3 regions of the Mesorhizobium sp. CO1-1-7 genome follow, and region 1 is predicted to be linked to each of the others. Evidence: predicted binding sites of a transcription regulator. Region 1 holds the regulator's gene; each other region holds the start of a gene.
The links. The regulator PhoB, encoded in region 1, activates phosphate uptake and scavenging genes when phosphate is short. The targets are predictions, from matches to a motif close to TGTCATNNANCTGTCAT.
Positions count from the first base shown of each region.

Region 2: the regulator PhoB is predicted to act here: its motif matches at 2,235-2,251, upstream of LB516_RS14600 (acid phosphatase).
Region 3: the regulator PhoB is predicted to act here: its motif matches at 2,793-2,809, upstream of LB516_RS26940 (acid phosphatase).

Region 1 covers NZ_JAIUHA010000008.1:250,207-255,444, reverse strand. Annotated here, with positions in the region: gene pstC (phosphate ABC transporter permease subunit PstC) at 1-50, shown strand, start outside; gene pstA (phosphate ABC transporter permease PstA) at 54-905, shown strand; gene pstB (phosphate ABC transporter ATP-binding protein PstB) at 902-1,705, shown strand; gene phoU (phosphate signaling complex protein PhoU) at 1,731-2,438, shown strand; gene phoB (phosphate regulon transcriptional regulator PhoB) at 2,458-3,147, shown strand; gene LB516_RS19455 (ROK family protein) at 3,150-4,385, opposite strand; gene xylF (D-xylose ABC transporter substrate-binding protein) at 4,651-5,238, shown strand, end outside.
Region 2 covers NZ_JAIUHA010000006.1:143,510-148,747, reverse strand. Annotated here, with positions in the region: gene LB516_RS14615 (SDR family oxidoreductase) at 1-202, shown strand, start outside; gene LB516_RS14610 (GIY-YIG nuclease family protein) at 389-676, shown strand; gene LB516_RS14605 (cytochrome-c peroxidase) at 870-2,138, opposite strand; gene LB516_RS14600 (acid phosphatase) at 2,348-3,883, shown strand; gene LB516_RS14595 (DUF922 domain-containing Zn-dependent protease) at 3,931-4,527, opposite strand; gene LB516_RS14590 (hypothetical protein) at 4,634-5,128, shown strand; gene LB516_RS14585 (GNAT family N-acetyltransferase) at 5,226-5,238, shown strand, end outside.
Region 3 covers NZ_JAIUHA010000014.1:105,805-111,042, forward strand. Annotated here, with positions in the region: gene LB516_RS26920 (uracil-xanthine permease family protein) at 1-42, shown strand, start outside; gene LB516_RS26925 (MaoC family dehydratase) at 194-661, shown strand; gene LB516_RS26930 (MaoC family dehydratase) at 658-1,116, shown strand; gene LB516_RS26935 (adenine phosphoribosyltransferase) at 1,276-1,821, opposite strand; gene LB516_RS26940 (acid phosphatase) at 2,053-2,748, opposite strand; gene LB516_RS26945 (cytochrome c1) at 3,031-3,903, opposite strand; gene LB516_RS26950 (cytochrome b) at 3,931-5,232, opposite strand.

The sequences.
Region 1 (5,238 bases):
CCATCGCCCGCTACATGCTGATGCGCATCGATGCCCGTACCGGAGTCTGACCGATGTCGACAGCCGCATCGCTTCACCAGAGCCGCAAGCGCAAGAACGGTGTGATGATGACGCTCTGCGTCATCGCCGCCGGCATCGGCCTTGCCTGGCTGGCACTGATCCTCGGCGCGCTGCTCTATAAGGGCCTGTCGGGCGTTTCGCTCTCAGTGTTCACGGAAATGACCCCGCCGCCCGGTGATGCCGGTGGCCTGCTCAACGCCATCTACGGCAGCATCGTGATGACCATTATCGGCATCGTCGTCGGCACGCCGATCGGCGTGCTGGCCGGCACCTACATGGCCGAATATGGCCGCTTTTCGAAGCTCACCACCGTGGTGCGCTTTATCAACGACATCCTGCTGTCGGCGCCCTCAATCATCATCGGCCTGTTCGTCTACGAATTGATGGTGCGGCCGATGGGGCATTTCTCGGCCATCGCCGGTGCCGTGGCACTGGCCATCCTGGTCATTCCCGTCGTGGTGCGTACCACCGAGGACATGCTCAACCTTGTGCCGAACGCTTTGCGCGAGGCCGGCACGGCGATTGGCGCGCCGCGCTGGGTGGTGATTCGTTCGGTGGCCTACCGCGCGGCGATGTCCGGCATCGTCACCGGCATATTGCTGGCCATTGCCCGCATTTCCGGCGAGACGGCGCCGCTACTCTTCACAGCGCTCAACAACCAGTTCTGGTCGAGCAATCTCAATGCGCCGATGGCCAGCCTGCCGGTGACCATCTTCCAGTTCGCTCTCAGCCCTTACGAGGAGTGGCAGCAACTGGCGTGGACCGGCGCACTCATAATCACATTGACGGTTCTCGCGCTCAGCATCTTTGCGCGCAGCCTGACCGGACGCAGAGAGGACAAATGAGCCAGATGTTGTCTCCAGACATGACGATTGCGACAGAGGCAGCCGCCAAGGCGAAGATCGAGGTCAAGAACCTCAATTTCTACTACGGCCAGTCGAAGGCGCTGAAAGACATCACCTTGTCGCTGCCCGAGCGCAGCGTGACGGCCTTCATCGGACCGTCGGGTTGCGGAAAGTCGACGCTGCTGCGCGTCTTCAACCGCATCTACGAGCTCTACCCCAAGCAGACCGCCGAGGGTCAGGTGCTGCTCGACGGCCAGAACGTTCTCGACCGCTCGCAGGACCTCAACCTGTTGCGCACCAAGATCGGCATGGTGTTCCAGAAGCCGACGCCGTTCCCGATGTCGATCTATGAGAATATCGCGTTCGGCGTCCGGCTCTATGAGAAGATCGGCAAGGCCGAGATGGACGGCCGTGTCGAGCAGGCGTTGAAACGCGCCGCGCTGTGGAACGAGGTCAAGGACAAGCTCAATGCCAGCGGCCTCAGCCTGTCGGGCGGCCAGCAGCAGCGGCTTTGCATCGCCCGCACCGTGGCGGTCAAGCCGGAGGTCATCCTGCTCGACGAACCGGCCTCGGCGCTCGACCCATTGTCGACCGCCAAGATCGAGGAATTGATCGACGAGTTGCAGGCCGACTACACGATCGTCATCGTCACCCACAACATGCAGCAGGCCGCGCGCGTGTCGAAGCAGACGGCTTTCATGTATCTGGGCGAGCTGGTCGAATTCGACAAAACCGAGAAAATCTTCACGTCGCCTCGCGAGAAGCGCACGCAGGACTACATCACCGGCCGCTTCGGCTGATCTCACGCATACGAGGACCAGGATCATGGCCGAACACACAGTCGCAGCCTTCGACGAGGATCTCGGACAGATCAGCAGGCTGATCAGCGACATGGGCGATCTCGCCGGCACGATGGTCGGCGGCGCCACCAAGGCGCTGCTGAATTCCGACAACGCGCTGGCACAGCGCGTGGTCTCCGACGACGCCATCATGGACGCGCGCCAGCGCGAACTCGATGATCGCGCCATCACCCTGATCGCCAAGCGCCAGCCGATGGCCGACGATCTGCGTCATGTCGTCGGCTCGATCCGCATGGCGGGCGATCTCGAACGCATCGGCGACCTTGCCAAGAACATCGCCAAGCGCGTCGGCTCGGTCGGCCTCACCGCCACGCCGCGCGACCTGTCGCATTCCATCGACTCCATGGCGCAGCTGGTGCTGATCCAGGTGCAGGGCGTCGTCGAGGAATATGCGGCCGGCGATGCCGCCGCCCTCGCCAAGCTCAGGAATGACGACGAACGCATCGACGTCAAATACACTTCGGTCTTCCGCGAACTCCTGACCTACATGATGGAGGATCCCCGCAACATCACGGCTTGCACGCATCTTTTGTTCTCCGCCAAGAATCTCGAACGCATCGGCGACCATGTGACCAACATCGCCGAGAATGCGTATTATGTGCTGACCGGCACGCAACTGCCCGCCAACCGTCCGAAGCAGGACGAGACGGCGATGTCGGTGCCGGCGGCTTGACGGCAGGGATGATCGATCGATGATCGCGCCACGCATCATGGTGGTGGAGGACGAGGAGCCGCTGGGCGTGCTCCTCCGCTACAACCTGGAGTCCGAGGGTTACCAGGTCGAGGTGGTGACACGCGGCGACGAAGCCGAGATACGCCTCCAGGAAAACGTGCCCGACCTCCTGGTGCTCGACTGGATGGTGCCGGCGGTTTCCGGCATCGAACTCTGTCGGCGCCTGCGCATGCGGCCCGAGACGGAGCGATTGCCGATCATCATGCTGACGGCGCGCGGCGAGGAGAGCGACCGCGTGCGCGGCCTCTCGACCGGCGCCGACGACTATCTGGTCAAGCCGTTCTCGACGCCGGAATTCATGGCCCGGGTCAAGGCGCTGCTGCGCCGCGCCAAGCCGGAAGTGCTGTCCAGCGTGCTCAAGGTCGGTGACATCGTGCTCGACCGCGAATCGCACCGGGTCTATCGCAAGAAGAGCGAGATCCGGCTCGGACCGACCGAGTTCCGGCTGCTCGAATTCATGATGCGCCATCCCGGCCGCGTGTTCTCGCGCAGCCAGTTGCTCGACAATGTCTGGGGCGAGACGATCTACATCGACGAGCGCACCGTGGATGTGCATGTCGGCCGCCTGCGCAAGGCGGTCAACAATGGCCGCATGCCCGATGTGATACGCACCATCCGTGGCGCGGGCTACGCAATCCGCGAGGATTGAGATCAGGCCACGTTCTTGCCGGATCTCACCTGCACGCCCGGCGCGAAGATCTCCTGGTCGACGAAGGTGAGCGCGCGCATGGCGCAGCCCTCGCGGATCAGCGGCAATTCGTTCGGCTCTGTATCGAAGGAAATCGACGTCGAATGCTGGCCGCCGGCGGTCTGGGCGATGGCCTCACGCAAGGCCGGCTCGATCAGATCGAAGGCGGCGGCGCTGACGCCGACCATCGCAACCGGCGCCGGATCGATCAGCGCGAACAAGCTGCCAAGGCCATAGCCCAGCGCCTCGCCGGCCTTGCGATAGGCCTCGCGCTCCGGTCCGTCTCTTTCGCGCGCCGTGGCCGCCAATGCGCGCATGTCGGCGTCGCTGACGTCGACCGGTTTGGCGTCCTCACCCATCTGTCCTGCATTACGCCAGATGGCATAGTTGCCGGCATAGGCCTCGACGCAGCCGCGCCGCCCGCAGCGGCAGAGCGCGCCGCCGGGGCGATGGATCATGTGGCCGAACTCGCCGCCTGAGGAATGGGTGCCGGTGAACAGCTCGCCCTTCAGCACTAGGCCCATGCCGATGCCGTGCGAGAGCAGGATGGCGATGAAGTCGTCGCGGTAGCGCTCGGGGTCGCGCCAGCGCAGCGCCACAGCCATCATGTTGCAGTCGTTCTCCATGGTGGCGGGGATGCCGAATTCGGCTTCGAGTATATCGGCGAAGGCAATGTCCGTCTGCGGCGTGATCGGCGACCACAGCATGGCGCGCGCCTCGGTGTCGGTGATGCCCTGGATCGCCAGCGCGATGCGGGCAATGCTGGCGACATCGAGGTCGGGATCCTCGAGGCGGCGCCGGACGATGGCCACGCATTCGCCGATCAGCGCCTCGCGCGACATGGTCAGCGTGTCCAGCCGGCGCTGCTCCTCCGATATCACCTGGCCGGCGTAGTCGATGACGGCGACGGAGAGGAAATTCAGCGACAGCACCACGGTCATGACCGCCGCGGCCTCGGGGTTGAGACAAAGGCCCACCTGCGGCCGGCCGCGTTTCAGTGAGCCGGCCTCGTTCGGCTTGCCTTCGCTCAGGATACCTTCGCCGATCAGGTCGGCTGATATCGCCGATATGGTCGAGTGGCTCAGGGCGGTGGTGGCGGCGATCTCAGTGCGCGAGGGCTGGCCACCCCGGCGCACGGCTCCAATCACCATTGCGCGGTTGCGCCGGCGCAGATCGTCGTGGCGGATTCCGACCGACATGATTTCCCTCCCCGTCGCCGCGGTTCTTGACGCCCCCTCGAACACCTCCGGCACGGGTCGAATACTGGCAGAAGCGGCTGGGGCTGTCATTTATTTATTGCGGGGCTCGAAAAAAGGCTTCCGGCACCTCAAAATCCGTCAGAATCGATGTTGACAGTGTTCCGGCGATGGACCAGTGTTTTTTCGAGGCTCGAAAAAATTAGGGCCTTTGTGCCGGCCTTAGGGCCAGTTTGGTCGCGCCACACGCGGGCGCAGGGAGGATATCATGAAGAGATTCACAGTCGCCATTCTGGCGGGTGTCGCCATGTCGCTGACGCTGGCGTCGGTCGCGCAGGCAAAGGACAAGGTCATCGGCGTGTCGTGGTCCAACTTCCAGGAGGAGCGCTGGAAGACCGACGAGGCGGCCATGAAGAAGGCGATCGAGGCCGCGGGCGACAAGTACATTTCCGCCGATGCGCAGTCCAATCCCGGCAAGCAGCTGACCGATGTCGAGAGCCTGATTTCGCAGGGTGCCAATTCGCTGATCATCCTGGCGCAGGACGCGTCGGCCATCGGCCCGGCGGTACAGAAGGCGCTCGACGAGGGCATTCCGGTCGTCGGCTATGACCGCCTGATCGAGAACAAGGACGTCTTCTACCTGACCTTCGACAACAAGGAAGTTGGCCGCATGCAGGCCCGCGAAGTGTTCAAGGTGAAGCCTGAGGGCAATTACGTCTTCATCAAGGGCTCCGGCGCCGATCCGAATGCCGACTTCCTGTTCTCGGGCTCGATGGAATTGCTGAAGACGGCCATAGACAGCGGCAAGATCAAGAATGTCGGCGAAGCCTATACGGACGGCTGGCTGCCCGCCAAC
Region 2 (5,238 bases), on a different contig from region 1:
CAATGTGCGCATGAACAATGTGCTGCCCGGCTGGATCGACAGCCTGCCCGCCACCGAAGAGCGCCGCGACAACGTGCCGATGCAGCGCTACGGCACCTCAGAGGAGATCGCCGCGACGATCGCGTTTTTGGCGTCGGACGGGGCAGGGTATATTACCGGGCAGAATATCCGCGTGGATGGGGGTGTGATCCGGGCGCTGTGAGGGGCGGCTGGCGGCGATCCCATACCTCTCAGATTAGCCGATGCCCTCCCTCCCTTCGTCATCCTAGGGCGTAGCAAGGAGCGAAGCGACGCCACGCAGAACCCTAGGATCCATGCCGCGACGTGGGCCGAAAAAATACGGCGAACGAGGATAGTCCCCGGACGGGTTGGCGGTTACCGTCAACGCATGACCGGCTATGTTTACATGACCGCGAGCCAGAAGGGCGGCACCATCTACATCGGTGTCACCAACGATCTCGGTCGCCGCATGCCGGAGCACAAATCCGGCGAAGGTTCGCGCTTCACCAGGCGCTACGGTGTGCAGCGGTTGGTCTGGTACGAGGAACATTTCGACATTCGTGACGCCATTCAACGCGAGAAATCGCTGAAGCGCTGGTCGCGACAATGGAAGATCGAACTGATCGAGAAGACCAATCCGGAATGGTTCGAGCTGTTTCGCGGAACAGGTTGGTAGCGGTTTGATGCGTTTCGTCGGAGTTTGGAGCCAGGTTCGGCACCGTTTTGTCCGTCGCAAGCGTCGCGGCATGGATCCTAGGGTCTGCGCCGCGTCGCTTCGCTCCTTGCTCCGCCCTAGGATGACGAAGCGAGGGAGGGCTTCGGATTAGTCGCCAGGTCAACTAGCGACCCCTATGGCGTGGCTTCCCAGTTCACTGCGACCGCTTCGCCGCCTGATCCGCATCCGTCAGCGTCTGCAGAAACGCCACGATATCGTCGATCTCGGCATCGTTGAGCGCCGGCTTGTCGCCGGGTTTCTTGCCGTCGAAGGGCGGGTCTTGATTCAAGTTCGGCCAGTAAGCCTTTGGCAAATCGTCATATTTGTCGACCGTGCCGTAAGCGTTTTTCGGGTACCAGCGGCCGGGGTCGGTGTCGCGGCTGGCGTAGAAGGCCACCGCTTCGCGCAGCGTGTGGAAATATCCGTTGTGGAAGAAGCTCTTGCGCAGCGCCACGTTGCGCAGGCTCGGTGTCTTGAACAGGCCGCAATAGTCGGTGCGGCCACGGAAATCGGTGCGCAGCGGGCCGCACAGGCCGAGATCGACATAGGCCGGGTCGGCGTTGGCCGGGATGGCCGGATTGCGCGGCACGGCGATGGCGATCAGGCCGAAATCGGTGAATTGCGGCGGCTCGCCGTCATTGGCCGGTTCGCTGAGGTGGCAGGAGGCGCAATTGCCTTTCGCCTCGTCCTCGAACAGGGCGCGGCCATGCAGTTCCCGCGCCGATAGCGTCGCCTTGCCGGCGAGGAAGGCGTCGTAGCGGCTGGAATAGGGGTAGAAGTCGACCGCGCTCTGCTCGAACGTGCCAAGCGCCTCGGCGGCGGCGTCGAAGGCATCGTCCGGGCGGTCGAAGACATCGTTGCCGAAGGTTGCCTTGAAGTCATCGGCATAGGCTGACTTGCGCAAGGCGGCGGAGACCGCCACGGCATCCTTGTTTGCCATCTCGAAGGGCGAGAGCAGGGGGATTTTCGCCTGGTCCACACCGTGATCGGCGCGGCCGTCCCAGGTCAGACCGCCGGTCGGGCCATTGTCGACGCTCTCGTCGCCCTCGTCCTCGGAATCGTGGAAATGCTCGGTGAAGGCGGGCGCGGCCTGGATGTAGCGCAGCGACGGTACCGCGCGCACGCCGGACTGGTCGAGGTTCGGGCCGCCCATCTCGACGGGAGCTGCCGAGGCCGGACCGAAGGCATGGCGTGGATCGTGGCAGGAGGAACAGGCCTGTTTTCCCGAAGCCGAGAGCGCCGGGTCGAAGAACATCTTTCGCCCCAAGGCAGTCAGCGCCTCGGCGCGCGCGAAGGTTTGCGCACGCGATAGCGGACCGGGATGGACGCCGTCCGGCCCCGCCGTATTCGGGGGTGCGGCAAAGCCAAAGGTCGAGATCGCGGCACTCGCGATCACCAGGCTTTTCCATCGTCTCGTCATCATGGGGCACGGTCCGCTTTGGCCCGGAAATAAGAACGCAGTGCAACGGATTGATGACCGGTCCCAGTGCTCACGAAACCGTGTTCGCCGCGGCGGCGGATGTCACAAAGGTGACAAGGCCTCCACGTTAGCTGCCCATGGTTCCCGCGCCGTAGCCCCATAGCCCATAGCCCTATAGCCCCATAGCCACAGTCAAGCCACGAGGTCTTCCCATGACGAGGCTCAAGTTCCTCACTTCCTTCTGTCTGGCCGGTTCGGCCTTGTTTCCCCTTGCGGCCGCCAATGCCGCACCTCCCGGCTTCGACAAGATCGACACCGTCGTCGTCATTTATGCAGAGAACCGCAGCTTCGATAATCTTTATGGTGGCTTCCCCGGCGCCAATGGACTGGCCAATGTCTCGGCCGACCAGGCGCGCCAGCTCGACCGCGACGGCAAGCCGCTGACCGAACTGCCGCCGGCCTGGGGCGGGCTGACCGGAAAGGGCGTCACGCCCGTGGTGACGGAGGCGCAGACCGCGCATCTTGCCAACGCGGCCTTCGCCATCGACGATCCCAAGGGCTTCAACGAAGGCACCAATGTCATCACCCACGATTTGTGGCACCGTTTCTACCAGGAGCAGATGCAGATCGACGGCGGCAAGAACGATAAATTCGTCGCCTGGGCCGATTCCGGCGGGCTGGTCATGGGCCATTATGACGGCTCGAGCCTGCCGATGTGGCAGGTGGCGAAGAAATATGTGCTGGCCGACAATTTCTTCCAGGGCGCCTTTGGCGGCTCCTTCCTCAACCATTTCCAGCTCGCCTGCGCCTGCGCGCCGTTCTATCCGCATGCCGGCACCAGTCCGATCAAGGGCCAGATCGCGGTGGTCGAGGCCGACGGCACGACCTTGAAGGTGGCCGACAATTCGCCGCCGTCGGCGCTGGGCGGTGTGCCGAAATTCGTCAATGACGGCGCCATCACGCCCGATTTTTACGCCGTCAACACCATGCAGCCGCCTTACGAGCCGAGCGCCAACAAGCCTGCCGAGGGCGGTGACAAGGCGCTGGCCGATCCGGCCGCGCCCACCACGCTGCCGCCGCAGCACGACATCACCATCGGCGATCTCCTGTCGCTGAAGGGGGTCGACTGGGCCTGGTACGCCGGCGCCTGGCAGGCGACCCTCGACGGCAAGAACGCCACGCCGGTGCCGAACTTCCAGTTCCACCACCAGCCGTTCAACTATTTCGCCGCCTACGCGCCCGGCACGGCAGCGCGCACCGAGCATCTCAGGGATGGCGGCCTGGATGGCGCCGAGTTCATCAAGGCGATCGACGACGGCAAGCTGCCGCAGGTCGCCTTCTACAAGCCGCAGGGCAATCTCAACGAGCACTCAGGCTATGCCGACGTGACATCGGGCGACCGGCATCTGGCCGACCTCGTCGCGCATCTGGAGAAGAGCCCGCAATGGAGCCACATGCTGGTCGTCGTCACCTATGACGAGAATGGCGGCTTCTGGGATCACGTCGCGCCGCCCAAGGCCGACCGCTGGGGCCCGGGCAACCGCATCCCGGCCTTCATCGTCTCGCCCTATGCCAGGATGGGCACGGTCGACCACACGCAATACGATACGACATCGATCCTGCGCTTCATCACCGCGCGCTACGATCTGCCGGTGCTGACGGGCATCGTCGCCCGCGACAAGGCGCTGGCCGCCAATGGCGAGCCGCCGATGGGGGATCTGTCAGCCGCGCTTGATCTCAGCCGCTAGGGCGGAGCGAACCGCGAATACGCCGCCGCGCCGCGAGGCGCGGTGGCTCAGCCGCCATTGACCAGGGCAAGAATGAGCTTTTGCAGATTGCCGCCCTGGCCGAGTTCGATGCGGTCGAAATCGCGGCTTGCCTGCCGCTGCGCCTGCGAAAGGGCGGACAGGCGTTTGGTCATCTCGACCCGGATCTTGCTGCATTTGGGATCGTCGGGAACGGTGAGGCCGACCGTCGCCGCCTCGATCTTGCGCGCCATGTCGACAATGGTCGCGCCATGCACCTTTTCGTGGGCGCTGACGCCTGCGAGGAAAACCTCCCAGTTCTTCTGGATGGCGGACGGCAGCGGCGAGGAGGGGCTGGGCAAGGTGTAGGTGATGATGAGCTTTGGCTTGGCCGAGACCAGCACGCAGGCTCCGGCACGCGGCTGATAATCCCTGGTCCAGGTCAGCTTGAAATTGGTGTGAGCAATGGCGCGGGTAATGCCGACATTCGGCCCGTTCTCGCCGATCGACCGGTAGAGCTCGAGCCCGGACTGGCCTGAAATGGCGTAGGTCTCGACCTTCTCGACAGGCTTCCACTCGGCATGCGCCGCAAGCGGCAAGGCCACCAGGGCGGCGGTCGGAAGATACAGGCGAACACAGGCTCTCAACACTGCTCTCTCCGAGGCGCGCGGCCTTGCCATTCAGGCAACGCTATTCAACGGCTTTTCCTATATGCTGCCGGCGGGCGCTGCAAATGGCCCGGAGGGGGAAGTCATGAGAAGAAATCTCGTTGCCGCCGGTGCCTTGGCGGCGGTGCTTGGCTCGCAATCGGCCTTCGCGGCATCCTGCGGCGGCTGGAGCGCCAAGATGGAGGAAGACGAGGGCGGCAGCGTGCTGACCGCTTCGGTCTGCGGCGGGCCGAAGGGCGACGCCTATCTGATGCTCAATTGCTACGACAAACCGGTGCTGAGCTACGATCTGGGCGCCAGCGGCCAACAACTGGAACCGGGCATCAGCGGCGCGTTCGACTTCAAGGCCGACGGCAAGACGGTGACCAAGACCCTGCAGCTGGAGGCGATGTACAATTATTTCGTGGTCGATCTGGAGAAGGGGGACCCGCTGCTCGACCTGTTGCGGTCCAAGGGGGACGTGTCGGTCAGCGCTGCCAAATATGGTTCGATCAGTTTTGCACTGAAGGGTTCCAGTGGGGCAATCGGCAAGGTGCTGGCGCAGTGCGGCAAGGCGAAGCCCGCGGGCGACGGGGATTGAACCTCGAGAGGTTGCGCCGCCCCTCATTGTCCTGCCGCCCATTGATCCATTCCATCAGCGGCTTGCCGCCAGCGCCGGGCGGCCGTATCTCACGTCCATGACCGACATCC
Region 3 (5,238 bases), on a different contig from region 1:
TGGGCGATCGTCCTGCACCAGATCCTGCCGAACGCCCGCTAGGCGATCGGAGGCGCCGCGGCTGGCCCCTACGGCCGCCGCGGGCCCGATCGCGCCGGCGGGCTCACCAGAAAGGGCTTGACCAAATCGCCCGCGGCCTGCATCCGGGTTTGCCGATCCATACGGATCGCGCGTTCTGCAGGGATGCCAGACCATGACCGGCAAGACATGGGCCTATGAGGACTTCGTCGAGGGGATCTCGTTCGATCTCGGCACCAAACAGGTGAGCGCGGCCGAAATCATCGAGTTCGCCAGCGAATTCGATGCACAGCCGATGCATCTCGACGAGGAGGCCGGCAAGGTGAGTATCCTGGGCGGCCTCTCGGCTTCAGGCTGGCACACCTGCGCCATGTTCATGCGCATGCTGTGCGATGCCTTCCTGCTGGACTCCACCTGCCAGGGCGCACCAGGAGTCGATCAGGTCAAATGGAAGAAGCCGGTGCTCGCCGGCGATACGCTGCGGGGCAGCCTGGTGGTTCTGGCCAGGCGCCTGTCGAAATCGAAGCCGCAACTCGGCTTCGTGACCATGCGCAGCGAACTGGTCAACCAGCGCGGCGAAAGCGTCTTCGAGCTCGAGAACTCCGTCATGTTCCTGACGCGCGACGCGGGGGATGCGGCATGACGCTCGACGAATTCTTCCGCATCGGCACCACGGTGACGCTGGGCTCGCACAGATTCGAGCCCGAGGCGATCAAAGCGTTCGCCCGCAAATACGACCCGCAGATCTTTCACATCGACGAAGAGGCCGCGAAGAAGAGCGTGCTCGGCGGCCTCTGCGCCTCCGGCTGGCATACCGCCGCCACCTGGATGAAGCTGAACCTGGAGAGCCGCCTGGACGCCGAAGGCTGGGACGGCCCGGTGCCCGAATTCGGCCCCTCGCCCGGATTCAAGAACCTGAAGTGGCTGAAGCCCGTCTTTGCCGGGCAAACCATCACCTTCACGCGCACGGCGCTGTCCCACCGCCCCATCGCGTCCCGCCCCGGCTGGCGGTTGCTGGCGCTGCTCTGCGAGGCCACTGATTCGACCGGCGGCAAGGTGCTGGAGTTCGAAAGCGCGGTGCTGGTGAAGGTGGAGTAGTTTCTTCCTTCGCCCCGTTTACGGCGTGGCCGAAGGGCGGATGAGGGCGGCACCCGCGCTGGTTATCGTGTTGCCTCCCTGCCCTTCGCTATCGCTCCGGGCGTTCGAGATCTTTGAAAGGTCCACTGGACCTTTCAATTTGCCTTCGGCAAACCGGTCTCAAACCCCCTCGAACCCGATCAGCGTTCGCACCGGCACGCCGAGCGCTTCGAGCTTGGCGCGCCCGCCCAAATCCGGCAGGTCGATGACGAAACAGGCGGCGAGAATGTCGGCGCCGATCTGGCGCAGCAGCTTGACCGCCGCTTCAGCCGTGCCGCCGGTGGCGATCAGATCGTCGACCAGGATCACCTTCTCGCCGGGCGCGACGCCGTCCTTGTGCATCTCCATCTCGTCCAGCCCGTATTCCAGGCTGTAGGCGACGCGCACGGTCTCATAAGGCAGCTTGCCCTTCTTGCGGATCGGCACGAAGCCGGCCGAGAGCTGGTGAGCAACGGCGCCGCCCAGGATGAAGCCGCGCGCTTCGATGCCGGCGATCTTGTCGATCTTCTGCCCGGCATAGGGATGCACCAGCTCGTCGATGGCGCGGCGGAAGGCGCGCGCATTGCCGAGCAGCGTGGTGATGTCGCGAAACAGGATGCCGGGCTTGGGATAGTCCGGGATGGTACGGATCGAGGCCAGCAGCGTGTCTTCGAGAGAAGGTTTCATGAAGCGGCTCCGAATGATCCGGCTGACAAAGTGAAACGGCGCGGGGCCGATCGTAACCCGGCGCGACCGACAACGGCTAGCGCGATGTGGCGACCGAGACAAGCGCATCCGGCAAAGGAATTGACTACGGGCTGGGAGCAACCACCAGGCGATTTTCCTCCTGTTGGGCGCAGCCACGAAAAAGGGGCGCCCGAAGGCGCCCCGCTCGAACGGATGGCTATCGGCCAAATCCTACATGCCGAGATCGGAACGAAGCTCCGCCCTGGCCACGTCGTACTCGGCCTTGAAGTCATCCCGGTTGAGCAGGACGGCGGCGATGACGCTGCCGGAAATCTTGCCCATCTCGACGTCGGACGGATAGTGGATGCCGCCGACGATGCGGTTGTGGGCGAACTCAGCCGCGCGCGCCATGATCTCAGCACGCCTTTCCGGAACCATGTCGGACAGGATGATGCCCATCATCGTGCCGACGGTCGCATGGCCGGACGGCCAGGAACCGGAGCTCGACAGCTTGACCACCGGCTTGACGAGATCGCTGAGCTGGTGCGGACGCGGGCGCTTCCAGACATCCTTGGCCGGATCGACGACGGCGCCTTCGGTCTCCACCACGCGATCGAAGAAGGCGCTGAATTTCGGCAGCTTGTCCTTGTTGAAATTCGGCCCCATGACATCGGCGAAACGCCAGACGTTTTCCTCGGCGTCGGCGATGGCGCGGGCTTCCATCTCGGGTGTGCGCGTGACCTGCATGGTCAGCACTTCGCCAAGCTCGGCCTTGGTCTCAGCCGAATCATTGGCCGGCGGCGGCGGCAGGATCATCGTCAGGTCGACATCCTTGTTGGTGATGAATGGTTTTGCGTCTTCGGCGCGGGCCGCGGAACCTACGACGAGCAGCAGCAGGCCTGCCGCAAGCGATGCGTATCTTTTCATGGGCGTGATCCTTTGATGAGAGCGCCGCAGGATCGCGATGTGTGGTGACGGCCATGTGACACCGCCGAGACGTGGAGGCGCAATCCACTCAAAAAGCAGAAAGGGCACCTCGCGGCGCCCCATGTTGTACACTGAACGGCCCAGGGCCTTTGAGATTCAGGTCAGGCCGAATCGAAAACGATGGTTTCCGAGAACCGGAGCGGAGCGTACTTGAAGTACGTGAGCACCGGAAGCGCAGGAAGCCATCGTTTGCAGACCGGCCTCACCTGAAGATCAACAGGCCTAGTGCGCGACGGCTTCCCACACCTTGCGCTTGGTCAGGTAGACCAGGGCGCCGAACAGAAGCAGGAACACCAGCACGCGGAAGCCCATCTTCTTGCGGTCTTCCATGTGCGGCTCGGCAGCCCATGTCAGGAAGGCAGCCACGTCGCGGGAATACTGGTCGATGGTCTGCGGCGAACCGTCGTCATAGGTGACCTGGCCGTCGGAGAGCGGCTTGGGCATCTTCAGCGACACGCCGGACATGAAGTACGGGTTGTAGTGTGTGCCTTCGGGGATGACCATGCCGGCGGGCGGGGTCTGGTCGTAGCCGGTCAAGAGCGAATGGATGTAGTCGGGACCACCGGCATCATACTGGGTGAAGATATCGAAGACGAACTGCGGGAAGCCGCGCTCGACGCCGCGCGCCTTGGCCAGCAACGACATATCCGGCGGCGCCGCACCGCCATTGGAGGCAGCGGCGGCTTCCTCATTGGCGAATGGGGCCGGGAAATGGTCGGACGGCTTGCCGGGACGGTCGAACATGTCGCCGGCATCGTTGGGGCCATCATGGATTGTGTATTCGGCTGACAGCGTCTTGATCTGCGCGTCGCTGTAACCGAGGTCCGAAAGCGTGCGGAACGCCACCAGGTTCATCGAATGGCAGGCCGAGCAGACTTCCTTGTAGACCTTCAGCCCGCGCTGCAACTGCGCCTTGTCATAGGTGCCGAACGGGCCGGTGAAGCTCCAGCTCATTTCCTTCGGCTCGTTGATCGGGAAATGCGTCGGTGCCGCCGCGTTGTGCGCCTCTTCGGCCGCGAACGCCCAAGTGCCTGCAACTCCGGTGCCGGCGGCCACGAGGCCGACCAGCGCAAGCGAGGTGAGAATCTTTTTCATGCCAAATCCCCTTAGATTCTCTACCGCTCAGCCCTTGGTCTCAGGTGCTGCCGTGGCGCCCGCCGGATGCCCGCTGCCACCCTTGTTCTTTTCGAGCACCGCCTCGGTGATCGAGTTCGGCAGCCTGCGGGGTGTCTCGATCAAGCCGAGCACCGGCAGCGCGATCAGGAAGAAGGCGAAGTAGAACAGCGTCGCCATCTGCGCCATGAACACATAGCTGCCTTCCGCCGGCTGCGAGCCCAGCCAGCCCAGCAGGATGGCATCGGCCACGAACAGCCAGAAAAACAGCTTGTACCAGGGCCGGTAGACCGCCGAGCGCACCTTGGAGGTGTCGAGCCACGGCACCAGGAACAGCATGACGATGGCGCCGAACATGCACAGCACGCCGCCGAGCTTGGAATTGATCGGCCCGATGTTGAAGGTGATGGCGCGCAGGATCGCGTAGAATGGCAGGAAGTACCATTCCGGGACGATATGGGCCGGCGTCTTAAGCGGGTTGGCGACCGTGTAGTTGTCCGGATGGCCGAGATAGTTCGGCAGGTAGAAGACGAAGTAGGCGAAGACGAACAGGAACACGATCATGCCGAACGCGTCCTTGATGGTCGCGTAGGGCGTGAAGGCCACGGTATCTGTCTTCGACTTGACCTCGATGCCGGTCGGGTTCGACTGGCCGACGACATGCAGCGCCCAGACATGCAGAACGACGACGCCGGCAATCATGAAAGGCAGCAGGTAATGCAGGGCGAAGAAGCGGTTCAGCGTCGGATTGTCGACGGCGAAGCCGCCGAGCAGGAGCTGCTGGATCCAGTCGCCAACCAGAGGAATGGCGCTGAAGAAGCCGGTGATGACAGTGGCGCCCCAGAAGCTCATCTGCCCCCATGGCAGCACATAGCCCATGAAACCGGTCGCCATCATCAGGAGGTAGATGATGCAGCCGAGGATCCACAGCAGCTCGCGCGGCGCCTTGTAGGAGCCGTAATAGAGGCCGCGGAAGATATGCAAATAGACGGCGATGAAGAAGAACGAGGCGCCGTTGGCGTGCATGTAGCGCAGCAGCCATCCGGAATTCACGTCGCGCATGATCTTTTCGACCGAACCGAAGGCGAGATTGGTGTCGGCCGTATAGTGCATGGCCAGCACGATGCCGGTCAGGATCTGCGCCACCAGCATGATCGCCAGGATGCCGCCGAAGGTCCACATATAGTTCAGGTTGCGCGGCACCGGATAGGCGATGAAGCTGTCATAGACCATCCTGGGCAGCGGCATGCGGGCGTCGAACCAGCGTTCGATACCGGTCTTCGGCGTGTAGGTCGAGTGTCCCTCGCTCATCGAAAT